3 regions of the Halomonas chromatireducens genome follow, and region 1 is predicted to be linked to each of the others. Evidence: predicted binding sites of a transcription regulator. Region 1 holds the regulator's gene; each other region holds the start of a gene.
The links. Region 1 encodes sigma-54, which starts transcription at its own class of promoters, with help from an activator protein. Its sites were predicted from a motif close to TGGCACNNNNNTTGCTNT; they were not measured.
Positions count from the first base shown of each region.

Region 2: a site for sigma-54 is predicted at 1,820-1,837, ahead of LOKO_RS08685 (ANTAR domain-containing response regulator). Genes of this name have one in related genera too.
Region 3: a site for sigma-54 is predicted at 1,995-2,012, ahead of glnA (glutamate--ammonia ligase). Genes of this name have one in related genera too.

Region 1 is NZ_CP014226.1:1,215,805-1,219,078, forward strand. It holds gene ptsN (PTS IIA-like nitrogen regulatory protein PtsN) at 1-455, opposite strand, end outside; gene hpf (ribosome hibernation-promoting factor, HPF/YfiA family) at 461-769, opposite strand; gene LOKO_RS05690 (RNA polymerase factor sigma-54) at 879-2,297, opposite strand; gene lptB (LPS export ABC transporter ATP-binding protein) at 2,456-3,181, opposite strand; gene lptA (lipopolysaccharide transport periplasmic protein LptA) at 3,189-3,274, opposite strand, start outside.
Region 2 is NZ_CP014226.1:1,872,796-1,876,069, forward strand. It holds gene LOKO_RS08680 (CmpA/NrtA family ABC transporter substrate-binding protein) at 133-1,170, opposite strand; gene LOKO_RS08685 (ANTAR domain-containing response regulator) at 1,185-1,784, opposite strand; gene LOKO_RS08690 (nitrate reductase) at 2,214-3,274, shown strand, end outside.
Region 3 is NZ_CP014226.1:20,325-23,598, forward strand. It holds gene LOKO_RS00095 (tripartite tricarboxylate transporter permease) at 1-1,117, opposite strand, end outside; gene LOKO_RS00100 (hypothetical protein) at 1,119-1,577, opposite strand; gene glnA (glutamate--ammonia ligase) at 2,154-3,274, shown strand, end outside.

The DNA.
Region 1 (3,274 bases):
CGTCGAATGGCTTCAATGAGCCGCTCGTGGAGCTCACGTTGGCTGTTGCTCTTGCGCAGTGCCACTCGAGTGTCGACATCGTTCATGATGCTGGCCACCTGGCTGAGTAGCGCCAGATGTGTATCGTCCGCCTCTTCCGGGACCAGCAGTACGAAGACCAGGTCGACCGGCTCGCCGTCGATGGCGTCGAAATCGATAGGCTCCGCCAGCTGGAGGAAGGCCGCGACCGGACTGTGACAGTGGGGGCTCCTGGCGTGAGGAATGGCCACCCCATTGCCGATGCCCGTGCTACCGAGGCGTTCTCTGCCGATCAGGCGGGCAAAGACTTCCTGGCTGTCGAGGCTCGGCGTGTTCTGTGCGATGAAGGTGCTGAAGAATTCCAGCACCCGTTTCTTGCTGCCACCGGGGACGCCGAACAAGGCGCGCTCCGGCGGCAGAATGGTTTCCAGTGTCATGGCAATCAGCGAATGCCGGCGCCCTGGGCGCGGGCCTGGGCTTTTTCCTTGTGTTTGACCAGTTGACGGTCGAGCTTGTCGGTCAGTGCGTCAATAGCGGCGTACATGTCGGGATCGGTGGCCTCGGCATGAAGGTCGGCGCCGGCAGCATGCAGGGTGCAGGCGGCCAGTTGACGCTCCTTCTCTACCGAAAGCGTGACCTGGACGTTGGTGATGTTGTCGTAGTGGCGCTGCACGCGGGTCAGTTTTTCGCTGACGTAGTCACGCAGGGCATCGGTCAGTTCCACATGGTGGCCGGTAATATTGACTTGCATGACAGGCTCCTTCGTCCTTCGGGTGGTGCCTCGATTGTAACCCTTTTTGAGGCCCTGCAAACCCCTCCCTTTCCGGTTTCCTGCGAAGGGTCAAGAGAGCGGGCTGGGGTCAGCGAAATCGCTTGCGCTCGCTTGAGGAGGGTATGCCCAACGCTTCCCGGTACTTGGCGACGGTTCGCCGCGCAACGCGGATGCCGTCCTCGGCCAGCAGATCGACCAGGCGACTGTCCGACAGCGGCTTGCGGGGCGGCTCGTCCTGTACTAGCTTGCGGATCCGGGCACGGATCGCGGTGCTGGAATAGGCGTCGCCTTCGCCTTCTCCGCCGCCGACATGGCTGGAGAAGAAGAACTTGAGTTCGAACACGCCGCGCGGCGTGTGGATGAATTTCTGGGTCGTTACGCGAGAGATGGTCGACTCATGCATATCCACGGCCTGGGCAATATCAGCCAGTATCAGTGGCCGCATGGCCTCCTCCCCCTGCTCGAGAAAGTCGAGCTGGCGGGCCATGATCTCGCGGCCGACCCGCAGCAGGGTGTCGTTCCGGCTGGCCAGGCTCTTCATCAGCCAGCGCGCCTCCTGAAGGTGATCCTTGAGAAACTGGTTGTCCTGGCTCTTGTCGGCGCGCCTTACCAGGGCCACGTAATCGGGCTGGATGCGCAGTCTTGGCAGGGCGTCGGCGTTGAGCTCGACACGCCAGCCGCGCTCGTCATGGTGAGCGAGCAGGTCGGGGGTGATGTAATTGCCACTCACCTCGGCGAACTCGCTGCCCGGGCGCGGGTCCAGCGAGCGAATCAGACCGATCACCTCCTCCAGGGCCTCATCGTCCAGCCCCAGGCGGCGCTTGAGCAGTCGGCGATCGTCGCTGGCCAGGGCTTCGAGGAACTGGCGGACGAGGCGCCTGGCCTGGGGGAGCAGCGGGGTGTCGTCGGGTAGTGCCGCGAGCTGCAGCATCAGGCATTCACGCAGGTCCCGGGCAAAGACACCGGTAGGTTCGAATTGCTGCAGACGCAGCAGCACCTGCTCGACCTCCCGGGTTGGCAGGCCCTCGAGGCCCTGCTGGCGGAGCCCGTCGCGAATCTCTTCCAGCGGCTGCGCCAGGTAGCCGGTGCCGTCCACGGCATCGATCAGGCTCTCGGCGATCTGGCGCTGGCGCTCGCTGAGATCGGTCATCGCGAGCTGCCAGATCAGGTGGCTGGCCAGGCTCTGCCCGGCGGCCTGGCGTTCAAAATCAGGTCCTTCGCCGCTGCCCGAGCTGGCGCCATGGTCGGGGTAGGTGTCAGACCAGTCGCTGTCGGTGGAAAGTTCAGAGGGAATTTCGCTGGCCCAATCGTCGTCTTGGACCGCTTCGGCGGTCTGTTCGCCGAAGCCGTCGTCGAGTTCCAGCATGGGGTTGGTTTCCAGCGCCTGCTGGATCTCCTGACGCAGATCGAGCGTCGAGAGCTGCAGCAGCGCAATCGCCTGCTGCAGTTGGGGCGTCATGGTCAGCTGAGTGCCGACACGGAGTTGCAAGGATGCTTTCATGGCCATGAGAATAGGGGGCTCATCTGCCGAAAAAAACCACCCTAGCCCCCAATGGTTCGACTTGCAAGTGTTTTGAGTGCAATAAGCATGCCATCCGCAATTTCCGTGCCGAATATGCATGTTTATATTGACAGCAGGCAGTTGTGTTGATCGAGTCGCCAGGTTTAGAGACGGAAGTCCTCGCCGAGATAGACCTCACGCACCCTGCGGTTGGCGAGAATGGCATTGGCATCACCTTCCGCAATGATCTGCCCGTCTCCGACGATGTAGGCGGTATTGCAGATATCCAATGTCTCGCGCACGTTGTGGTCGGTGATCAGGACGCCGATATCACGCGCCTTGAGCTGACGGATGATGCCTTTGATTTCACCAACGGAAATAGGATCCACGCCAGCGAAAGGCTCATCGAGCAGGATGAAGGCCGGCTCGGTGGCCAGCGCCCTGGCGATCTCCACCCGTCGCCGTTCGCCGCCAGACAGGCTCATGCCGAGATTGTTGCGGATATGGGTAACATGAAAGTCTTCCAGCAGCTCTTCCAAGCGCGCATGACGGCCTCGTCGGTCCAGGTCCTTGCGCGTCTCGAGAATGGCCATGATGTTATCCGCCACCGAGAGCTTGCGAAAGATCGAGGCTTCCTGGGGAAGGTAGCCAATGCCGGCGCGGGCACGCTCATGCATGGCCGACCCGCTCAGGTCCAGGTCGTCGATATGCACTTCACCGGCGTCGGCGCGGACCAGGCCAACGATCATGTAGAACGAAGTGGTCTTGCCGGCACCGTTGGGGCCGAGAAGGCCGACGATGCTGCCCTGCTCGATGGAGAGGCTGATGTCGTGTACCACACGGCGACGCTTGTAGCTCTTGGCCAGGTGAGTGGCTCTCAGGGTCTTCATTACCACGTCAGCGCTCCGGTTGCAGGGTCATGCGAATCCGCTGGCGCCCTTCGACACCTTCGCTCTCGGCACGAGCCTGAACCACGCGGCGAT
Region 2 (3,274 bases), 660 kb from region 1:
TGATGAGTACCAATCAAGAAGCTGGCCAAGATTCTCTTGATGTCAGTTTTATTGTTTTATTTCAGATTCTTGGGAATGCCTTTCCAGAGGGGGTGTCCGGCGCTCAGCCGTTTCCGGTCGGCCGCCTGCACGTCACTGGTGCATGGCAGCATCGAAATGCACAGGGGCGTAGCACTCGTGGAGCGTCGGGATGTCCAGGGCACGATCCAGGTGACGCAGGGAGCGGTCCAGCTGTTCGGCAATCCGACCCATGGCGTCCACGTCGGGGCGCAGGATCCCGGGGCCGAACAGCCGCTGGTGAATCGGAGTGACGTCCAGGGGCAGGGTGTCGAGATGGCTCACCGAGCGGTCCAGGTAGGGCGGCAGGGCGAGCCACTCCAGCGCCTGGTGGCGGTTTTCGGGAGAGTCGGCGAGCCAGTCGCTGGCCGCCACCAGCGCCCGGATCAGGGCGGCAAGCGTGGCGGGGTAGTGGTGAGCCCAGGAGCGGGTCACGCCCAATACCTTCTCGGGGTGATCGGGCCACAGCTGGGCACCGCTGGCCACGAGCTGGCCGACACCCTGGTGCGCGGCCAGGCTGCCCCAGGGTTCGCCGGCGCAGAAGCCGTCGATCTGGCCTTCGCTGAGGGCCGCCACCATGCGCGGGGGCGGCAGGACGATCAGTTCCACGTCGCGGTCCGGATCGATGCCGCCCAGGCTGAGCCACTCCCGCAGCAGGTAGTGCTGGCACGAGAAGGGGTAGACCATGGCCAGCCGCGGGCGATGAGGGCCGCTGTGCTTACCGAGCCAGGCGCCGACGGCGCGTGCGCTGTCGGCCGGGTCGCTGCCCATGGCGGCACCGCTCTGCTGGCAGAGGGGTTCCGACAGCACGATGGCATTGCCGTTGCGGCTCAGGGTGATCGGCGCCAGGGCGTCGCAGGGCGCCCGCTCCAGCCCGAGACTCATGGCCAGCGGCATGGGCGAGAGCATCTGGGCGCCATCGAGCAGCCCGGCGGCCACCTTGTCGCGCAGGGTCGACCAGGCGTTCTCCCGTGACAGCGATACCTCGACCCCCTGTTCGGAAAAGAAGCCCTGTTCACGGGCGATGACCAGCAGGGCGGCATCCAGCAGCGGCACGAAGCCCAGGGTCAGGTGATTCAGCTCGGGTGTGGTGTGCATGTCCTGCGGATTCATGAATAGACCTCAGTTCAGTCAGGCGAGCGCGTGTTCAGGCGTTCCAGGATATCGATGACGCTGTCGGCCACCTCGGCAATACGCTGGCTGCGATCCATGGCGAGCTTGCGCAGCATGCGATAGGCCTGCTCCTCGTCGCAGTCCTGATGCTTCATCAACAGCCCCTTGGCGCGTTCGATGCGCTTGCGCTCGGTGAGCTGGTTGCGGGTCTTCTCCAGTTCGCGGCGCATGGACTGGAAGGCATCGAAGCGGGCAATCGCCACCTCGATGATCGCCTTGACCCGGCCGGGAATCAGGCCGTCGACCACGTAGGCGCTGACGCCGACCTTGAGGGCGGCCTGGAGGATGTCCGGGTCGTGCTGGTCGGCGAAGAAGACCACCGGGCGCGGGTTCTCGCGGTTGAGCAGCGCCATGCTGTCCAGGGTGTCGCGGTCGGGGGATTCCATGTCGATGATCACCACGTCGGGCTGGTGCCGGGCGACCATCTCGTTGAGGCTCGCCGGGCTCGTCAGGCGGCAGACCACACGGTGTCCATCGGCGACCAGGGCCTCCTCGACCATGGCCGCGCGCACGACTTCATCATCAACCAGCAGCACATTCAGCGGTGGGGGCATGGCAGTCTCGCTAGTCACTTGCATCTCTACGCTGCGATGCAAAATACATTCCAGATATTGCAACTCCGCGGCACGCCAAGTCCTGCGGGCCGGGTCTTGACGGCCTGGCGCTGTGTCTGGCGATTATTCGGTCCGATGCGCGGCGTTTCGGCACTACCGTGGTGCAGCATGGCAGTTGGGGTGAGAGATCCTGGGGCAGTGGCTCGATGTCAGGAACGATAGAAGGCCATCAGGGAGCCGGAATACTGGCAGATGCCGTTCGCCTGGCACAAAGATTGCTTCATCCTGTATAGAAAATGCTCAACGCTGGGCAAAGCAGCAAGAGGCGCCCACCGCGCTTCATCGGCAACGACGCCCACCCGCCGTCTCTGCTACAGAGTCGGCGGGTGGGCGTTTGCATTTTGCGAACATGCGTTACAGGAGATCGTCATGCACCAGGCTCTAACCACTTGCCCCTACTGCGGTGTTGGCTGCGGCGTGCAGGCGGAAGTCGACGGCGAGCGCATCATCGGCGTCAGCGGTGACAGCACGCATCCGGCGAATTTCGGGCGGCTCTGCGTCAAGGGTTCGGCGCTGCACGAGACCCTGGGTGAGCATGGCCGGCTGACGCGTCCCCGGGTCGACGGCGTGGAGGTGGACTGGGACACGGCACTGGATGCCGTGGCCGACAGGCTTCAGGCCACACGCCGCGACCATGGCAACCATGCCGTGGCGGCCTACCTCTCGGGTCAGCTGCTCACCGAGGACTATTACGTTGCCAACAAGCTGTTCAAGGGCTTCCTGGGGACGCCGCACCTGGACACCAACTCGCGGCTCTGCATGGCCTCGGCGGTGGCGGCCTACAAGCGCGCCTTCGGCGCCGACGCCGTGCCCTGCAACTACGAGGACCTGGAGGAGGCGGAGCTGGTGGTGCTGGTGGGGTCGAACCTGGCCTGGAACCATCCGGTGCTGTATCAGCGCATCAAGGCGGCCAAGCAGATCAATCCGCTGATGCGGGTGGTGGTGATCGACCCCAGGGTCACCGATAGCTGCGAGATCGCCGACCTCTATCTCGGCCTCGCGCCCGGCAGCGATGCGCGGCTGTTCAATGGCCTGCTGGCCTGGATGGACGACCGTTCCAAGCTGGACCGGGTCTACCTGGAGAAGCACACCCTGGGCATGGAAGAGGCCCTGGCGGCGGCCCGCGAGGACGACACCTCGCTGGAGGCCATTGCCGCCGACTGCGATGTGGACCCGGAGCGGCTGGAAACCTTCTTCTACTGGTTCTCAAGCCACCTCCACGTGGTGACGCTCTACTCCCAGGGCGTCAACCAGTCCTCCAGCGGCACCGACAAGTGCAACGCCATCATCAATTGCCATCTGGCCGGCGGCAAGATCGGCCTGCCGGGGGCGGGGCCCTTCTCGATCACCGGCCAGCCCAACGCCATGGGCGGCCGCGAAGTGGGCGGGTTGGCCAACCAGCTGGCCGCGCACATGGACTACCATACGCC
Region 3 (3,274 bases), 1.2 Mb from region 1:
TCAACAGGCTCGCCACGATCATCCCCGAGAACAGCGTGAAGAGCATTTCCGGGTGGTCGCGCAACATCAGCGGCCCCACCTGGATGCCGTGGATCATGAAGGCACCCACCAGCAGGGCGGCCGAGACGCTCCCGGGGATGCCCAGGCCGAACAGGGGGATATAGCTGGCCGGGATCACTGCGTTGTCCGACGCCTCGGCGGCGGCGATGCCGTTGGGGTTGCCCTTGCCGAAGCTGTCGGGATCCTTGGCGCTGCGCTTGGCCAGGCCATAGGCCATGAAGGCCCCTACCGACGGCCCCAGGCCCGGCAGCGCCCCGACGAAGGCCCCCACCCCGGTACTCTTCAGGATGGTCGGCAGGGTGCCCTTGAACTCTCGGTAGGAGAGATCGTCCGCCTTGTCGTCGCTCAGCTTGATCACGCTGGCGCCCTTGTTGCGGCGATACTCGTCGAGCTGCACGAACATCTCGGCGAGTGCCAGAGTCCCGATCACCAGCGGCAGGATCGGCACGCCCTCCATCAGCTCGGCGTAGCCGAAGGTCAAGCGCGCCGCCCCGGTTTCCGGGTCGAGTCCTACGGTGCCGAGAATGATCCCCATGCCGCCGGCCGCCAGTCCCTTGAGGAACGACCCCCCGGCCATGGCGGCAATGAAGACCAGCGCAAAGATCAGGATGGCGGCCAGCTCGTAGGGGCCGAACTTCAGCGCCACCGACGCGAACGGAATGGCCACCGCAATCAACAGCAGGGTGGCCAGCAGATCGCCGATCACCGAGGCCAGCAGGCCTACCTTGAGTGCCTTGCGCGGCTTGCCGTCGCGGGCCATGGGATAACCATCGAGGCAGGTGGCCGCCGATGAGGGCTCGCCGGGCGTATTGAGCAGGATGGCCGAGACGGCACTGCCGGCGGCGGTGCCCTTGGACAGGCCGATCAGGAAGGCGATGGCGGCATAGGCCGACATGTAGAAGGTCAGCGGAATGGCGATGGCGATGGCCACGGCCCGGTTGAGGCCGGGAATGACACCGACGATATAGCCGAGCAGCACGCCGCCAAGGATGATGGCGATGGATTCGTAGTGCAGGGCCGCCGCGAAGGAGGCGAGAATGGCGTCGAAACCGATCATGTCACACCACTCCAATGCGCATCAGATGGGCGGTCAGGCCATAGAGGCCGGCCGCCGGGATCGTGGCGGTGAGCACCACCACATACCAGCGTCGTTCACCGAGCAGCAGCAGCAGGCCGCCGATCAGCAGCGGTGCGACCCAGGTCAACGGGAAGCGATCGATCAGCACGATGAAGCCCAGCACATACAGGAACGGCCATACCTGATGCCAGAGGTGGCCGGCCGGCGGAATGGAGAAGAAGGGCTTTCCGGCGCGCTTGAGCGCTATGGCGCTGACCAGGGTCAGCAGGCCGGCGCAGCCGAGCATCAGCCAGGCGCCGAGGGTGGCCAGCGCCTTGGGCGGCATGCCGATGGCGAAGCCGCGGCCGCCATAGGTGGGAATGACCCAGGCGAGGAGCAGCACCGCGATGGCGGCAACACCGATTCCAGACCAGAAATTCTTGCGTGGCATATCGGTCATGTGGTGTAGGTCTTGTGGTGTGGGTGACGGTTCGAGGCGGGCAGCAAATGTCTTGAACAGAAAGTTTGCTTGAATTCACTGCCTTCCACGTATTGTTTTGCTGACAAAATGGCTAGCCGACGACACTATCTGCTGCGGGGCACCCCCTCAAACACTGGCTGCGACGGAAATTAAACGTTAATGGAGCGGATGGTTCTTGACCATACAGCCACTATACAGCAGGGGTTGGGTGAGAATAGTGCATCAATGCGGTGCAGAAGGCGCTGATCATGGTCAATTGTGGTGCAAAAACATCCTTCTCCTTCCTGCCATATGGCTCGGGTAGCGTTTCTGGTGCAAGGAAGGGTATTCGCAAGAATCAAAAAAACATTTTAAAACATATGGATAAAAAAATTATGGGTTGTGATGGTGCAGTGTTGGCACGCTGCCTGCATTAGGTTGGCCAGCTCCCATGCCTGCGCATGGTGATCGTGGGCACCAAGCTCACAGCGTGCTACAACATGCGCTGGGTCGATGCCAGTGCCAGTGGACCATCAGCCAACGAATCGAGCCAAACTCGCTCAAATGGAGGACATTATGTCTGCCAAGACTCTCGCCCTGATCGAAGAAAACGACGTGAAGTGGGTTGACCTGCGCTTCACCGACACCAAAGGCAAGGAGCAGCACGTCACCATCCCCGCGCGTGACGTGGACGACGAATTTTTCGAGAACGGGCAGATGTTCGATGGCTCCTCCATCTCCGGCTGGAAGGGCATCAACGAGTCGGACATGATCCTGCGCCCGGAAGACGGTACCGCCTTCCTCGATCCGTTCACCGAAGACGCCACCATCGTGCTGCGCTGCGACATCATCGAGCCCGCCACCATGCAGGGCTACGAGCGCGACCCGCGCTCAATCGCCAAGCGGGCGGAAGCCTACCTGCAGTCCAGCGGCCTGGGCGACACCGCCTTCTTCGGCCCGGAGCCGGAATTCTTCATCTTCGATGAGGTGCACTGGAAGACCGATATCGAAGGGGCGATGTTCAAGATCTCCTCTGAAGAGGGCGCCTGGTCCACCGACCGTCAGGTCGAGGGTGGCAACCTGGCCCACCGTCCGCGGGTCAAGGGAGGCTACTTCCCGGTGCCGCCGGTGGACAGCTTCCACGATATTCGCGGCGCCATGTGCAACACCCTGGAGGCCATCGGCCAGACCGTCGAAGTGCATCACCACGAGGTGGCCAACGCCGGCCAGAACGAGATCGGCGTCAAGTTCAACACCCTGGTGAAGAAGGCCGACGAGCTTCAGGAGATGAAGTACGTCGTGCATAACGTGGCTCACGCCTATGGCAAGACTGCGACCTTCATGCCCAAGCCGCTGGTTGGTGACAACGGTTCAGGCATGCACGTGCATCAGTCCTTCTGGAAGGATGGCGTCAACCAGTTCGCCGGTGACCAGTACGCCGGACTGTCTGAAATGGCGCTTTACTACATCGGCGGTATCATCAAGCACGCCCCTGCCCTGAACGCCTTCACCAATGCCTCCACCAACTCCTACAAGCGTCTGGTTCCTGGCTTCGAGGCGCCGGTCATGCTGGCCTACAGTGCTCGCAACCGCTCCGCTTCCATTCGCATTCCTTACACCGCCAGCCCCAAGGGCAAGCGCGTCGAGTGCCGTTTCCCGGATCCGACCGCCAACCCTTACCTGTGCTTCGCGGCGAT